Regions from separate parts of the Exiguobacterium sp. s141 genome, predicted to be linked through region 2. Evidence: a T-box and tRNA genes for the amino acid it is inferred to sense, from the RefSeq annotation. Region 2 holds a T-box; the other holds one or more tRNA genes.
The links. The T-box of region 2 lies ahead of argS (arginine--tRNA ligase). A T-box ahead of a tRNA ligase gene usually reads a tRNA of that ligase, here a tRNA-Arg.
Positions count from the first base shown of each region.

Region 1: it encodes a tRNA-Arg, which carries the amino acid that the T-box ahead of argS (arginine--tRNA ligase) is inferred to sense. The anticodon was not compared.

Region 1 is NZ_JACSLJ010000001.1:629,448-637,417, reverse strand. Features, by position in the region: gene KNP74_RS03260 (hypothetical protein) at 1-110, shown strand, start outside; gene KNP74_RS03255 (DUF2179 domain-containing protein) at 206-721, shown strand; gene KNP74_RS03250 (hypothetical protein) at 784-1,224, shown strand; gene KNP74_RS03245 (MerR family transcriptional regulator) at 1,282-1,977, shown strand; gene clpP (ATP-dependent Clp endopeptidase proteolytic subunit ClpP) at 2,019-2,594, opposite strand; tRNA gene KNP74_RS03235 (tRNA-Arg) at 2,746-2,818, opposite strand; gene KNP74_RS03230 (RNA polymerase factor sigma-54) at 2,942-4,099, shown strand; gene KNP74_RS03225 (glutaredoxin family protein) at 4,101-4,358, shown strand; gene KNP74_RS03220 (sugar-binding transcriptional regulator) at 4,471-5,496, shown strand; gene gap (type I glyceraldehyde-3-phosphate dehydrogenase) at 5,556-6,563, shown strand; gene KNP74_RS03210 (phosphoglycerate kinase) at 6,662-7,846, shown strand; gene tpiA (triose-phosphate isomerase) at 7,865-7,970, shown strand, end outside.
Region 2 is NZ_JACSLJ010000003.1:27,334-35,303, reverse strand. Features, by position in the region: gene KNP74_RS08590 (GGDEF domain-containing protein) at 58-1,737, opposite strand; T-box leader at 1,890-2,102, shown strand; gene argS (arginine--tRNA ligase) at 2,155-3,837, shown strand; gene KNP74_RS08580 (metallophosphoesterase family protein) at 3,875-4,453, opposite strand; gene KNP74_RS08575 (YajQ family cyclic di-GMP-binding protein) at 4,450-4,941, opposite strand; gene pulA (type I pullulanase) at 5,012-7,006, shown strand; gene KNP74_RS08565 (YycC family protein) at 7,022-7,186, opposite strand; gene KNP74_RS08560 (hypothetical protein) at 7,327-7,970, shown strand, end outside.

The DNA.
Region 1 (7,970 bases), on a different contig from region 2:
TCAACCAATTGCGCGCGGAAGAAGTATTGTCAGGTGACACGAACGCCATCTATCAGGTCATCCGCAAAGATTATGAACTGCTCACGAGCGTGGATAACTTAGACAAATAATTGCGAAAGGCTGACTGCGGTCAGCCTTTTTTGGTTGCATCCGGCCTTAAAATTTGGAATAGTGGTTATATTGAATTCGAATGGAGGTCGATCCTATGGGGCAAATCTTGCTCATCCTAGTATTACAACTCGTCTACGTACCGGTGCTGACGCTTCGGACCATCATGCTCGTCAAAGGAAAAACGATGATTGCGGGGCTGTTCGGGACGCTTGAGACGCTAATCTATATCTTCGCGCTCGGGATCGTGTTCCAAGATTTGACGACGCTCGGCATGATCGTCTATGCGGTCGGATTCGGGCTCGGGATTCTCGTCGGCGGTTACGTCGAGCGTAAGCTTGCCATCGGCTACAACATGATCCAAGTCCACACACAAGAGTTCCCGGCCGAGCTCATCCAAAAGATGCGCGACAGCGGTTATGGTGTGACGCACTACCAAGGTCAGGGACGTGACGGCATCCGATATCGTCTCGACGTCTTGGCGGCACGGACACGGATGAAAGATTTGCGGCAAATGGTCGAGGAGTATGAGCCGAAGGCGTTCCTCGTCGCATTCGATCCGATCGACTTTAAAGGCGGCTATATGATGAAAGGGCTCCGACGCCCGAAATGAACGGGACGACTCACGGAAGTGGGTCGTTTTTTCGTGGAACGGGGAATACAAGAACAAAGGAGATGAGCGAGTTGAGACGAAAAGGGTTATGGATCGTCGTGGTTGGGTTGATTCTCGTCGGCGGCGCGCTGTTCGCCACCTCGTTTTGGAAGTCGGAGTCCTCGATCAAACCGCCGCTCCCGACAGTCCGGATCGGATCGGTGACGGCCGAAGTGAAACAGTCGACGTTCTGCTGGTCCAATGGGGGCGAGGCGGTATGTGAAGACCACGGGTTGCCGGAAGCGGACGACCTGCAGCTCGTGCCCGTCGAGCCGGGTGCCGAGATTGATGTCGAGTTCCATGCCGAGCCGTCGAACGTCTCATTCCATCAAATCATCGACGGGGAGCTCGTACGGTCTGAACCCGTCGTGCCCGACGCACCGGGCGTCTATTTGTTCGAGACGGGCGGGGAGTGGCCGCGTGGGGACAGCCGCTATGTGTTCGGGGTCGAGGTCGAGGAATAAAAGAGTTGACCTGTCCGCTACGGGCGGCTTTATGATCAACGAGAAGGGGGGACGCCAATGATTCAAATCGGAAAAGTGGTCCATCTAACGGGGTTGTCCACTAAAGCAATCAAATGGTATGAAGCGAAAGGACTCGTCCGACCGACTCGTTTAGATAATCAGTATCGGTTATACGGGATGGAAGAAATAAGACGCCTGAACGAAATCAAGTTACTACGCCAAATGGGTATCTCGCTCGAACAAATTCAGACGGCAAAAAGTGTGAGCGAGGTACTCGACAGCAGACTTGATGAGGTTCAACGCGAAATCGAGGCGTTGCGACAAGTCGAGCAACAAATCAAATGGATGCAAACAGGGGGAGATTCAATGAAAGTACGTTATGAGATGTGGGACCGACCGAAAATCGTAAACGGTTATGTATCCGAACTCACCACAATCCCATTCGTTTGGGAAAAACTGCAACCAGAGCTGACGACAGACGAATCATATGGCGTCTGTTTGGCGAAAGAAGAAGCTTATCTAGCAGGGATGACTGATCCTGTCATAGGAGAAGAGGGAAGACAGGTTGAACTGTCGGCAGGACGTTACCTTGTCGCCACGGTCGAAGGCGGAATCCCGGCCATCCCCACGACGTATAATCAACTTCTAGCGTTGCCGGATGTAACGTTGCGGGATGCACTCGATTTTGAGCGCTACATTCATGGGCAAGACGGAGCTGACGATTTGATTGAAATTTGGTTACCTGTCCAATAAAAAGAAGCGCCTTTCCCGGATTTGGGAAAGGCGCTTTTGGATTAACGAGTCATGACCTTGTCGATGAGACCGTAGTCTTTCGCTTGTTCAGCTGACATGAAGTAGTCGCGCTCTGTGTCGCGCTCGATGACTTCAAGCGGCTGGCCTGTGTTGTCGGCCATGATTTGGTTCAATTTCTCGCGCATTTTGATGATGCGTTCAGCATGGATCTTGATGTCCGATGCTTGACCTTGCGTACCGCCGAGCGGTTGGTGAATCATGATCTCCGCGTTTGGAAGCGCGAAGCGTTTGCCTTTTTCACCGGCTTGGAGCAAGAAGGCACCCATCGATGCGGCCATTCCGATACAAATCGTCGACACGTTCGGTTTGATGAAGTTCATCGTGTCATAAATCGCCATTCCGGAAGTGATCGAACCACCCGGGCTGTTGATGTAAAGTGAGATGTCCTTATCTGGGTCCTCGGCTGCAAGGAAGAGGAGCTGGGCAACGATCGAGTTGGCGACGTTGTCGTCGATCGCACTTCCGAGCAAGATGATGCGGTCCTTGAGCAAGCGTGAGTAAATATCGTACGCGCGTTCCCCGCGACCTGTTTGTTCGATAACTGTTGGAATTAACATTGAATCTGCCTCCTTTATGTAGGTTGTAAACATATCATACCGCTATAGTCAATGTTGGTCAAACGATAGTCATCGTTTTTGACCTATTCCACGGTTTGACGATTCTAAAACGACAAAAGAGGCCAGGCATCTGCCTGACCTCTTTCTTTGATACACCCGGAGAGATTCGAACTCCCGACACCTGGCACCGGAAACCAGTGCTCTATCCCCTGAGCTACGGGTGCATGTTCTCTGACACGATTTATTATACATTTGTTTTTTTAAAAAAGCAATCCTGTTCGTCTCACTTTTTTTTGAGCGCGTTTTCCCGCCTTTCGCTACAATAGGAAACGAGAGGGGTGTGACCGATGCAACGCCAAGAACAACAGCAACTTCAAAAGCAACAGCAAAAGCAACAGCTGACCCAGGACATGGTCAGGCGTCTGCCGGTTCTCGAAGCAGACCGGACCGCGATCGCTTTTCAGCTTGGCCGTTTGTCAAAGCGGAACCCGAACATCGCCATCGGCAGCGGCGCGGTCGAATGGGTGGAGGACACGGCGAGCGGATTCGAGTCGCGTCTGTTCGAACAGATCGAGGAAGGAAGTGGGAACGAGGCCCAACGTATGCTTCAAAAGCGGCTCGTCCTCGCGCTAGACCATCGTGGCCTCTTGCCTGATAGTGACTTCGTGCTCGCCCATCGATTCGAGGTCGATGTGGCGGACATTGAGGCGGCACGCCAGGCACTCTTGTTTTTAGAACCGACGGGGATCGGGGCGAAGAATGAGCGGGACTGCCAATACCGGCATGCGATTGAACATGACGACCCGCTCGTCTTGGACGTATTCGAGGCGCTCGACGCGAACGTTGATGACATCCCGGGGCGACTCGACATCTCGGTGGCCGAGTTCGACCGGGTGACCCGTATCGTGGCGACGTTACCAAAAACACCAATATTATATGAAGGAACCGAGCATATCATCCCGGAACTCGAAGTCGTCCGGCGTGACGATGAGCTTGTGACGACATGGTTCAGCCCAACGCTCGATGCGACTCGGATCGGGGACGACCGCGAGGCAAAGTGGTGGCACGAGACGCTCGAGATGCGGAACGCGACGCTTCATTCGGTATGGACGGTCATCGCGGAACGTCAGGCGGACTGGCTCGACGGCAAGCTCGTCTTGCATCCGTTGACGCGGAAAGAAGTCGCCGAGCGGATCGGCAAGCACGAGTCGACCGTCGGACGGGCCATCCAAGGAAAGTATGTGGCGACCGAAGGCGGGGTCATGGCGTGGCGCCACTTTTTCGTCAGGTCCACGGAGCACGGGCAATCGCCGTTCATGGTGAAGAAGGCGCTCGCCGAACTGATTCAACAAGAGACGTCACCTTTGAGTGACGCCGCGCTCATGCGAGAGTTGGCCCGGCTCGGTTATACGGTGACACGACGGACCGTGGCGAACTATCGGGAGGCGCTCGGTTTTGGGAACTCGCGGGAGCGGGAACGACAACTATGGAAAGGAGGGGACTGACATGGTCCTGACGTTATACCAGCGTGCCAACTGTTCGCTCTGCGAGGAGGCGCTCGTCATGCTCGAATGGCTCATGGAAGACTATCCGTTCGAACTTGAACAGATCGACATCACGGGCAACGAAGAACTCGAGGCGAAGTACTTGTTTGAAATCCCCGTCGTCTTACACGAGGGGCGCGTCATTAGTCAAGGGCGATACGATGACAGTAAAGTTGAAGATTTTGTTAAGTATACGCTTACATCGAAAAAAAACGTTTGAAGGGGTTGCAAGACGGAAAGGTCATTGATAAGATGAAGTCGTAGCGGTGGGACGCAAATATAAAAGTGGGACAAAAGTTGTCCATGCTTTAGGTCGAGGGGGAATGAGTATGATCCAGCAGCTGATTCAAGTTCAGAAGCAAATCGTTCCCGACATGCTCGATACGCTCCGACATCGTTACGACATCTTACATTACGTCCGGTTGATGCAGCCAATCGGCCGCCGGACACTCGCCACAAGCCTCGGGCTGACGGAACGAATACTAAGACGAGAAGTCGACTTTTTGAAAGACCAAGGTCTATTGATGGTCGCTACTCAAGGTATTTCCCTTACGGAATCGGGCCGAAACGTTCTCCGGGACTTGCACGAGGTCATGGGAGAGATCCTAGGCATCTCGGAAGTCGCACGAGAACTCGAGCGAAAACTAGGCGTTCGCCAAGTCGTCATCGTACCGGGTGATTCCGACGAGACGTTCTGGGTCCAGCGAGATATCGGTCGGGCCGCCGTCACGCAGCTGAAAGCGCGACTGGCACCTGACGACAATATCATCGCGGTTACAGGCGGGACGACGATGGCATCGGTTGCGGCCATGATGTCGCCCGATAAAAAAGAACGGCCGATGCATTTCGTGCCGGCACGCGGCGGACTCGGAGAGACGCTTGAGTTACAGGCGAACACCGTCTGTTCTCGAATGGCCGACCGGGCCCATGCCGACTATCATTTACTCCACATTCCGGACGAGGTTTCGCAAGAGACGTTCGAGCGGATGGTGGAGGAACCTAGCATAAAAAATGTCCTGGAAATGATTAGAGCGGCGCGAATTGTGGTACATGGAATTGGTGAGGCGGAAACGATGGCGAAACGCCGTCACGCGTCACCAGAGCATTTGCGGATGATCGAACGGCATGATGCCGTCGCCGAGGCTTTCGGATATTACTTCAACGCCGAAGGTGAAATCGTTCATCGGGTCAAGACGGTCGGGATCCAATTAGAGGAGCTCGACGACATGGACACCGTCATCGCGGTCGCCGGAGGAAAATCGAAGGCACAAGCGATTGCCGCATATGCGAAACATACGCCGAACATCATCCTCGTCACAGACGAAGGTGCGGCGACAGAATTATTAAATCGTTATTAAAGAGTTGACCCCCGTTGGCTCTTCAATAAATAGCTTCTACCCTAAGGAGGAAATTAACTATGGCAGTAAAAGTTGGTATTAACGGATTTGGACGTATTGGTCGTTTGGCATTCCGCGAGATCATCAAAAACGAAGGAATCGAAGTTGTTGCAATCAACGACTTGACTGACACGAAGATGCTCGCTCACCTTCTCAAGTATGACACGACACAAGGTCGTTTCGACGGAGAAGTAGAAGTACACGACGATCACTTCCTCGTAAACGGCGAGAAAGTCGTTACACTTGCTAACCGCAACCCAGAAGAACTTCCATGGGGCGAGCTCGGTGTTGACATCGTTCTCGAATGTACTGGTTTCTTCACAGCAAAAGAAAAAGCGGAGCTTCACTTGAAAGCTGGCGCGAAAAAAGTTGTGATCTCGGCTCCGGCTACAGGTGACATGAAGACTGTTGTTTACAACACAAACCACGACATCCTTGATGGTACTGAGACAGTAATCTCTGGTGCTTCTTGTACGACAAACTGCTTGGCGCCAATGGCGAAAGTTCTCCAAGACCAGTTCGGAATCGTTGAAGGTCTCATGACAACAATCCACGCTTACACAGGCGACCAAAACACGCTTGACGCTCCACACCCGAAAGGCGACTTCCGTCGTGCACGTGCGGCAGCAGCAAACATCGTACCGAACACAACTGGTGCGGCTAAAGCGATCGGCCTCGTTATCCCAGAACTTCAAGGTAAACTTGACGGTGCGGCACAACGTGTACCAGTTGCTACAGGTTCACTCACAGAGCTCGTAACAGTTCTTGAGAAAACTGTATCTGTTGACGAAATCAACGCAGCAATGAAAAAAGCAGCGAACGAGTCATTCGGTTACACTGAAGACGAAATCGTATCTTCTGACATCGTCGGAATCACTTACGGTTCACTCTTCGATGCGACACAAACTAAAGTAATGACAGTTGGCGACAAGCAACTCGTTAAGACAGTTTCTTGGTACGATAACGAAATGTCTTACACTGCACAATTGGTTCGCACACTCAAGCACTTCGCTGAAATCGCGAAGTAAGTTCGTGAACTAAATAGAATCAAATAGGAGCGGAAACAAGAGATTGTTCTCCGCTCTATTTATGAAATTGACACGCACGACATATGGAGGCGAAGGTTATGAACAAACAGTCTATTCGTGACATCGATGTAAAAGGGAAACGCGTCTTTTGCCGCGTTGACTTCAACGTTCCACTCAAAGATCGCGTCATTCAAGATGAAACGCGGATCCAAGCGGCTCTTCCGACGATCAAACACTTGATTGACGGCGGCGCGAAAGTCATTTTGGCGAGCCACCTCGGCCGTCCAAAAGGCGAAAAGAACCTCGAGTACTCACTCGCACCGGTCGCTAAACGTCTCGCTGAACTTCTCGGCAAAGATGTACCCCTCGTTGAAGAGGCGTACGGTCCAGTCGCAGAAGAAGCCGTTTCAAAACTTGGTGAAGGTGACGTCGTCGTTCTCGAGAACGTCCGTTTCTACCCTGGTGAAACGAAAAACGATCCAGAACTCGCGAAAGGTTTCGCGGCACTCGCTGATATCTTCGTCAACGACGCGTTCGGTGCGGCTCACCGTGCCCACGCTTCAACAGAAGGTATCGCGCAAAACGTGGACCACGCGGTGGCTGGTTTCTTGATGGAGAAAGAACTTGAAGTCCTCGGGAAGGCACTCTCGAATCCAGACCGTCCGTTCACGGCGATTATCGGCGGATCGAAAGTTGCTGACAAGATTGGGGTCATCGACCACCTTCTTGACATCGTTGACACACTCATCATCGGTGGCGGTCTCTCGTACACGTTCTCGAAAGCACTCGGGCACGAAGTCGGAACGTCACTCCTTGAAGAAGACAAGCTCGACCTCGCTCGTCAGTTCATGAAAAAAGCAGAAGACAAAGGCGTGAAGTTCTTGATGCCGGTCGACTGTGTCATTGCGAAAGAATTCGGCGAAGAGACATACGTCGGACCAGTCGATATCGACTCGATCCCTGCGGATCACATGGGTCTTGATATCGGACCGAAGACAGTCGAAATTTACGCGGAAGCGATTCGCGAATCGAAACTTGTCGTTTGGAACGGACCGATGGGCGTATTCGAACTCGATAAGTACGCTAACGGAACGAAAGGTGTCGCTCAAGCACTCGCAGACAGCGACGCATACTCAATCATCGGTGGTGGTGACTCAGCCGCGGCAGCAGCCAAGTTTGGCCTTGCTGACCAAATGAGCCACATCTCGACTGGTGGCGGCGCTTCACTCGAATTCATGGAAGGCAAGAAACTTCCAGGCGTCGAAGCGTTGAACGACAAGTAAAATAGAGGAGGGTTATCGATGCGTAAACCGATTATTGCAGGTAACTGGAAAATGAACAAAACACTCTCGGAAGCTGTCGCTTTCGTAGAGGAAGTTAAAAATAACATCCCGTCAACGGACAAAG
Region 2 (7,970 bases):
CTTGTTTCAAATCCGCTTGTCAATAGCAAACCCCCACGCGGTGAACGTGGGGGTGAGTCAGGTCGTTAAGAAATTGTAATGGGCGACGCGGTTGCGTCCGGCGTACTTCCCGCCGACGTAGAGGGCCCGGTCAGCGTTACGAATCGTATCGTCGAGGCGTTTGTCACCGAACGCCTGAATCGTGTCGACACCGATCGAAGCGGTGACGGGGATATCGATCCCGTCGACGTGGAACGGTTTGTTCTCGATTTGTTGCCGGATTCGTTCGGCGATTTCGATTGCCTGTTCGACATCGCAACGGTTCAATAGCAAGATGAACTCTTCACCGCCGTAACGGGCGGCAAAATCTTCGGTGCGGAGTGCCTGGCGAATCCGCCGTCCAAACTCTTGGAGCACACTGTCCCCGACTTGATGTCCGTGCACATCGTTGATTTTTTTGAAAAAGTCGATGTCGAGCATCGCGACCGAAATCGGATACATCGAACCGTCCGAGATTTGTTGAATCCCGTATTCGTAAAACGCGCGTGCATTGGCGAGGAGCGTCAAGCTGTCGGTCCGACTTTCCGTGTAAAGACGGTCGCGCTCATGGCAACGGCTGATCGTCCGGTTGAACGACTTGAGAAGTTTGACGATTTCACGTTGGATGGTCGGGGGATACCCATAGACGTGTTCACCCGTCATGACGAGCCACGTGCGAATCCCTTCGATCTCCTCGGACCGAACCGAGATGAAACTATGATAGTCGTCGTCAAATTCGTTCGACAGTGGTGCGTCCCATTCGAAGCGCATCTCATATTCGACCGAGGCTTCGTTCGGATAAGCGTGATCGAGCAAATCGAACACGATGTGACGATCAATCGGCTGACGCGTCTTCAAATCAAAGTACAGGGTACGGTCGAACAGTTTAAACTCGACGAACCCTTCGTCATAGTGATTGAGCCGCTCACATTGACTGAGAAACACTTCGATGGCTTGCGCCTCGCTCTGCGATAACGACACGGCTTCTTTTGCCTCATCATACTGTTCAATCAACGATCTAAAGGCGTCTTGCCGGCCTTTTTGGATGATGAGCCGCTTGATGAAGAACGTCAACGCGGCAGCGATGCTGCTGACGACGAGTAAATTCGTCTCCCGGAACAACGAGGCCGCCAAAATGAAGACGAGACTGACGATATACGTATAAAACGCGATGCTCAGAAAATCGCGGACCGGGATGTCGACGCGGAACCACCAACCGACTTGATACTTTTGCACGACCGTGTTCAAGATGATGGCCAGAATCAAACCGGCGAGCGGCAGGAACGAGTCTTGAGAATAGAAGCCGAGACCGGTTACACCACCAAGTGCCAAGTAAACACCGGCTGGGATGGCAATCTCCAAGAAAGACGTGATGGCGTTCCAAGGATACGTGAAGCGGAAGCGTCGAAGCGCGACGCGCGGTTTCAAGTTGACGAACTGGAAGACGAGGAGACCAATCTGATTGACGAAAAGCGCCGTCTCGAAATCAAAAAACAAGAAAATGATGAGGACGATACTTTCCGAAAACGTGAAGTAGACGCCTTTCCGTTCGATGGAGTCCATTTGAAAAATGATGACAAGGAGCGCGATCAAGATGAACGGCAACGGCTCGATGGCGGGTATGTTCAATACGCCTGTGGCGAACAAGGTGATCGTCGATATGAGTAAAACACTCCATATGCTCCAACCAAGGACGGACATCTTGCGAAAATGGTTCATGGTTCCCTCCTATATGGGAAAATTCGATATGTATGGTAGGAGATTCGGCACAATCATGCCCGAGTCCTGCCTATTCATCATAATGGCGGAATTCTAGCATTGAGTCTATATGAAATATCCTCTATAATGAAATTGCTTTTCAACCACATAGACGAAAGTCGATGAAAAAGAGAGTAACGATCGTTCCGTCAACAAAGCGACCTAGGGATTGGTGAGAGCCTAGGCTGACAAACATCGCGAAACGCACTTTTGAGATGCTGCCCGAACCTTAGTAGGCGTAGCCGGGGGACCCCCGTTATCACCGATAAAGCGGTCTGCGTCAAGCAGGCAAGAAGAGTGGTACCGCGGGCCATCCCGTCTCTTTGCATCTGTGCAAAGGGCGTTTTTTTTATGAAAATTTTATAAGGAGGAATTGTAATGAGTTATGAACGCAAATATGCGGAAGCCTTGTCCCGTGTCATCGGGGACGAGTTGACGCTTGACCAAATTGAAGCTCTAATTGAAAAACCAAAACATGAGGCACACGGGGACCTTGCTTTCCCTTGCTTCCAACTCGCGAAAGCCTACCGGAAAGCGCCGGTCATGATCGCGACTGATATCGCGAACGATTTGAACGATGAATTGTTCACAAAAGTCGAGGCGGCTGGACCATACGTGAACGTCTTCTTGAGCCGTGACGTCGTGTCACAAGAAATCATCAACATGGTGCTCGACGAAAAAGCGGACTATGCGACGCATGCGACACGCAACGAGACAATCGTGACCGACTTCTCGTCACCGAACATCGCCAAACCGTTCTCGATGGGACACCTCCGTTCAACGGTAATCGGGAACGCCATTAACCAGATCGCCCGTAAAAACGGCTACGACGTCGTTGGGGTCAACCACCTTGGGGACTGGGGGACACAGTTTGGAAAACTGATGGTCGCCTATAAAAAATGGGGCAACGAGGAAGCGGTACGTGAGCATCCGATTGCCGAATTGTTGAAGCTTTACGTTCACTTCCATGAAGAGGCGAAGACGCAACCGGAACTTGAGGACGAAGGCCGTGCTTGGTTCAAGAAACTTGAAGACGGCAACGAAGAAGCGACAGAGCTATGGACATGGTTCCGTGACGAGTCGCTCAAAGAGTTCCAAAAAGTCTACGACTTGCTCGGCGTCGAGTTCGACAGCTTCCACGGGGAGGCGTTCTACAACGACAAGATGGACCGCATCGTCGCCATGCTCGAAGAGAAGAACCTTCTCGTCGAAAGTGAAGGGGCGATGGTCGTCTCACTCGAAGACGAGAACTTGCCGCCATGCTTGATTAAAAAGAAAGATGGCGCGACACTTTACGCGACACGTGACTTGGCAGCGGCCGTTTATCGTCATGAGACGTATAACTTCGTCCAAGCGAACTACGTCGTCGGCGGCGAACAGGCGCTTCACTTCAAGCAGTTGTTCTCGGTCCTCCGTAAACTCGGCTACGACTTCGTCGATGGCATGCACCACGTGCCGTTCGGTTTGATTTTGCAAGAAGGGAAAAAGATGTCGACACGAAAAGGTCGCATCGTCTTGCTCGAGGAAGTGCTGAAAGAAGCAATCGAGAAAGCTCAAGGCAACATCGCCCAGAAGAACCCAGAACTTGCGAACGCGGACGACGTGGCACGTATGGTCGGTGTCGGCGCGGTCATCTTCCACGACTTGAAGAACGAGCGCATCAACAACATCGAGTTCGACCTCGACAGCATGCTCAAGTTTGAAGGCGAGACAGGCCCGTACGTGCAGTACACGAACGCGCGTGCGAACTCGCTCCTCCGTAAGGGCAACTACGACGGTTCGACATTCACGGGTGCGGATGATGACCACACGTGGGGCGTCGTGACGATGCTCAACGCGTTCCCACACGTGATCACACGTGCCCATGAGCGCCGTGAACCGTCGATCATCAGCCGTTACGTCCTCGACTTGGCGCAATCGTTCAACAAGTATTACGGCCATGTCCGTGTACTCGAAGAAGATGCTGGTAAACAGTCGCGTCTCGCCCTCGTCAAAGCGGTGACGATCGTATTGACAGAAGGACTCCGTCTGATCGGTGTTCAAGCTCCAGAAGAAATGTAAGCACAAATAAGGGACCCTTTTGAGGGGGTCCCTTTTCCTATGCCTTCATTCGTGTGACTGTCCGGGTTTTTGTATCGTACAAACACCATTCCCGGTCGAAGATGACAGCGCCGACGTTGATGACGTACCGTTTTTTCTTCAATGTGAAAGGTTTCCCGATTTCCCAGGGAATCGAACGGCCTTTCCGGTAAATCCCCGGGATATGGCTGTGGCCGATAAAGACGAGCGGATACTTGCCTTTCTCGACAATCGGTTCCCAGTCCGGACTCCAATTCACTTGATGGCCATGCAAGAACAACGCCTCATCGAGCGTCGTCTGTTCCGGTAATAATGAAATCCGCGTCTTAACTGGATGCGACACGACGAGCACCTCGTCAATCCGTTCTTCTTGATTGCCACGCAGGCTCGGGAACGTGAGCAGCGCCTCGTAATCCGGATCGTACGTCACGACGTCGGACACTTCGTGGAACCGTTCGTTCCGTCGCTTTTTGCCAATGTGGCATTCATATAAATCGCCGAGGCAGAGGATATGCTCCGTCTCACGCCGGACCGACTCGAGGACGGCCTTCAAATCATCAAACGAACCGTGCGGGTCACTGATGATGGCGAGCTTCATCGGTAGTTCGTAAATTGGGCATCGACAGACAATTCGAGCTCACGGACGAGCTGCATGACGGCTTGGAGGTCATCGCGTGACTTGGCCATCACACGGATTTGATCGTCTTGGATTTGCGACTTCACTTTCAATTTTGATTCTTTAATGGCGTTGTTGATTTTTTTCGCATCGTCTTTATCGATGCCGCTCTTCAACTTGACGCGCTGACGGACGGTGCCACCGAGGGCGCGCTCGATTTTTTGGTAGTCGAGGTTTTTCGTCGGCACGCCGCGCTTGATCAATTTCGAGATCATGACGTCCTTCAATTGCTCGAGCTTGTAGTCGTCATCCGATACGAGGACGAGGTCGCCGTTGTCGAGTGACATCTCACTCTTCGATCCTTTAAAGTCGTAACGGTTTAAAATTTCTTTCTCGGCGATTTGGATCGCGTTCTTCACTTCTTCCAGGTTCATTTCTGACACAATATCAAAAGAATTGTCTTTTGCCATGTTTCATCCATCCTTTACAAGGGTTTTGTTATAATGATAGCAGATTTGAAGTAGTGAAGGAGTGAAAGAGATGGAACATACTATCGATCAACAGACAAATGTAGATTTAGACCATATGGCGTATCACGGCAAAGACCTCGGGGTGACGTTTAAAGGTGATATCATCCGGTTGCGGGTCTGGTCGCCAGTCGCCGAAGAGATGACCGTAAAACTATACCGGACGCCGCGGGCACGAAAGTTCGAACGGATTGAGCTCGAACGGGCCGAGAAAGGGACGTGGGTCCTTGAACTCGACCGCGCTTCATTCGAAGGATATTTTTACGTGTTTGAAGCTACCGTCGAAGGCAAACGTGTCGAGTCGCTCGATCCGTATGCGAAAGTCGTCGGTGTCAATGGGAAGCGCGGGTGTCTGCTCGACCCGTCAGCGCTCAACCCGGACCATTGGGTCAAAGAACGTCCGCTCTTCCACTCTTCACAAGAGGCGGTCATTTATGAAGCGCACGTCCGTGATTTGACGAGCCATCCCGACAGCGGCGTCATGCATCGTGGCAAATTCCTTGGGATGACCGAGGTCGGCACGAAAACGCCGAACGGCTATCCGACCGCGCTCGACTATATCACCGCGCTCGGCGTCACGCACCTCCAACTCATGCCGTTCTTCGATTACGGTTCGGTGAACGAGTCGCGTGAGAGTGAGGCGAATTATAACTGGGGTTATGACCCGGTCCATTATTTCGCCGTCGAAGGTTCGTACGCCTCGTCTGCCGATGATCCGGCTGCTCGCATTATCGAGTTGAAGGCGATGATCCAGGCACTGCACGACCGTGGGATTCGTGTCATCATGGACGTCGTGTTCAACCATACGTATGATGCGTTGACGACACCGCTCGGTCAGTTTGTGCCCGATTACTATTACCGCTTGAACGAGGATGGAAAGCTCGCCGATGGTTCGGCGTGTGGGAACGATACGGCTTCAGAGCGCGCGATGATGCGGAAGTTGATCGTCGAATGTGTCTCATACTGGGCGAAAGAGTTCATGATCGATGGCTTCCGCTTCGATTTGATGGGGCTCCATGACGTCAAGACGATGAACCAAGTCCGGAAAGCACTCGATCGCATCGACCCATCGATTCTCGTCACCGGAGAAGGTTGGGATCTCGACACGCCGCTCTCGGTCCGCAAGAAAGCGAACCAGCATAACGCCCATAAGATGCCACGTATCGCCCAGTTCAACGACGCGATTCGCGACGGCGTTCGTGGGGACGTGTTCATCGAGGACTTGCCAGGCTGGATCAGCGGCAACGCGGATATGACGGCGGACGTCAAGCGCGGCATTGCCGGCGCGGTGACAAGTCAGAGTTTTGCCGATGAACCGAACCAAGTCGTGAACTACGTTGAGTGTCATGACAACTTGACGCTTTGGGACAAGCTCGCCGTCACGAACCCGGACGATGACGAGACGACACGTCGTCGCCGGCATCGCCTCGCGACAACGATCGTCATGCTCGGTCAAGGCATCCCATTCTTGCATAGCGGTCAAGAGTTCTTCCGAACAAAAGATGGGGACGAGAACAGCTTCAACTCAGGTGAGGTCGTCAACCGTTTGGACTGGACACGGGCCGAGCAGGAGACGCCGAGCGTCGAATACGTGAAGGGATTGATCAGTCTGCGGAAACAATATCCGTTGTTCCGTCTCGAGAACACGGAGCAGATTCGCAAACATTTGCGCTTCTTCGATGAAGAAGAAGGGGTGATCGCCTTTGAACTGAGTCGCCACGTCGAAGGGTATGTCGAACGTCATCTCGTCTACCATAACGGGCTCGAGGAAGCGGTCGAGGTGAAGTTGCCGGCCGGTAAGTTCGAGGTCCACGTTGAAGACCATACCGTCAATTTGACAGCGCCGCGCCTCCTTGAAGAACGACACGTCACGGTCGCACCGCTCTCGACGCTCGTCGTGACGGAACGCCGCCCGGATTACAGCAAATATGCGGTCGCCGGCGGCGCTGCCCTTGCGATCCTTGGTCTCTGGTACGTCGCGAAAAAACGCAAGAACAAACAGCAGTAACCAAAAAAGGAGACGTCATTCCGTCTCCTTTTCCTCGTTCGTTTCAGTTTTGGCTGCCTCCAGTTCCATCATCTTCTTCACGATGATGTGTTTTGGCATATGCATGAGCTCCTCGAGCGGAACGTTCAGCTTTTTAGCAAGCTCGACCGCCGTCTCGGGAGAGAGTTGAAGTGGGCGCATTGAGGTTCCTCCTTTCACATTCAGGGTATGCTAATGCCAGTATACAGGAAAATCAGGTGCATGGAGAATGTGTTCTGTGAACACATTCAAAATCGAAAAATGCGTGGGGCGTTGCTAAGCTGAAACTAGGAAGTGATCAAATGTACAAACAAGTAGCTGACTATCAATTTCATCAAACGGTTGAATGGTTGGAGCGCGTTGGTGGAGGATGGATGTTGTATTTGGCGCAAACCGGTTTTCTGTTTTTTGACGAGACGTTCCAAATCCGATGGGAACTCGAGTGGAAATGGGCACCGTGCGCACTATATATTGAGCCTCATGGTAGACGAGCCGTCGCGCTGTTTCGGGATTTACAGACATACGGAGTCATGGATTTAACAAACGGGACGATGGAACGTCATCCGATCCCACGGACGTTTCATGACGATTGGTTCAGTAACCTGCACCACTGGTCAGGAGACGACCTGTTTCTTTACTCGGCCGAATCAGACATTGTCGCTTTGAACTTGAACGACCACACGTTCCGGTATAGCCGCTACGAAGAGGTCCCCGAGTTCGGGAGTATCATCGAACTTGCCTATCAGCCGAACTATGATTTCGAACGATTCACGGCACCGGGCCTCGTGACGCTGTACGACGAACCGAATCAACAGTTCGTGGTCGAGAATGTTGCGTCGAGCGCGTCTTGGATGATTCCATACGGAGGTGACCGCGATCTGGCCATCGTCGATCAAATCGGCGAGACGACCGCGATCACATCGATGACGTCGTTCCAACTGTTTGA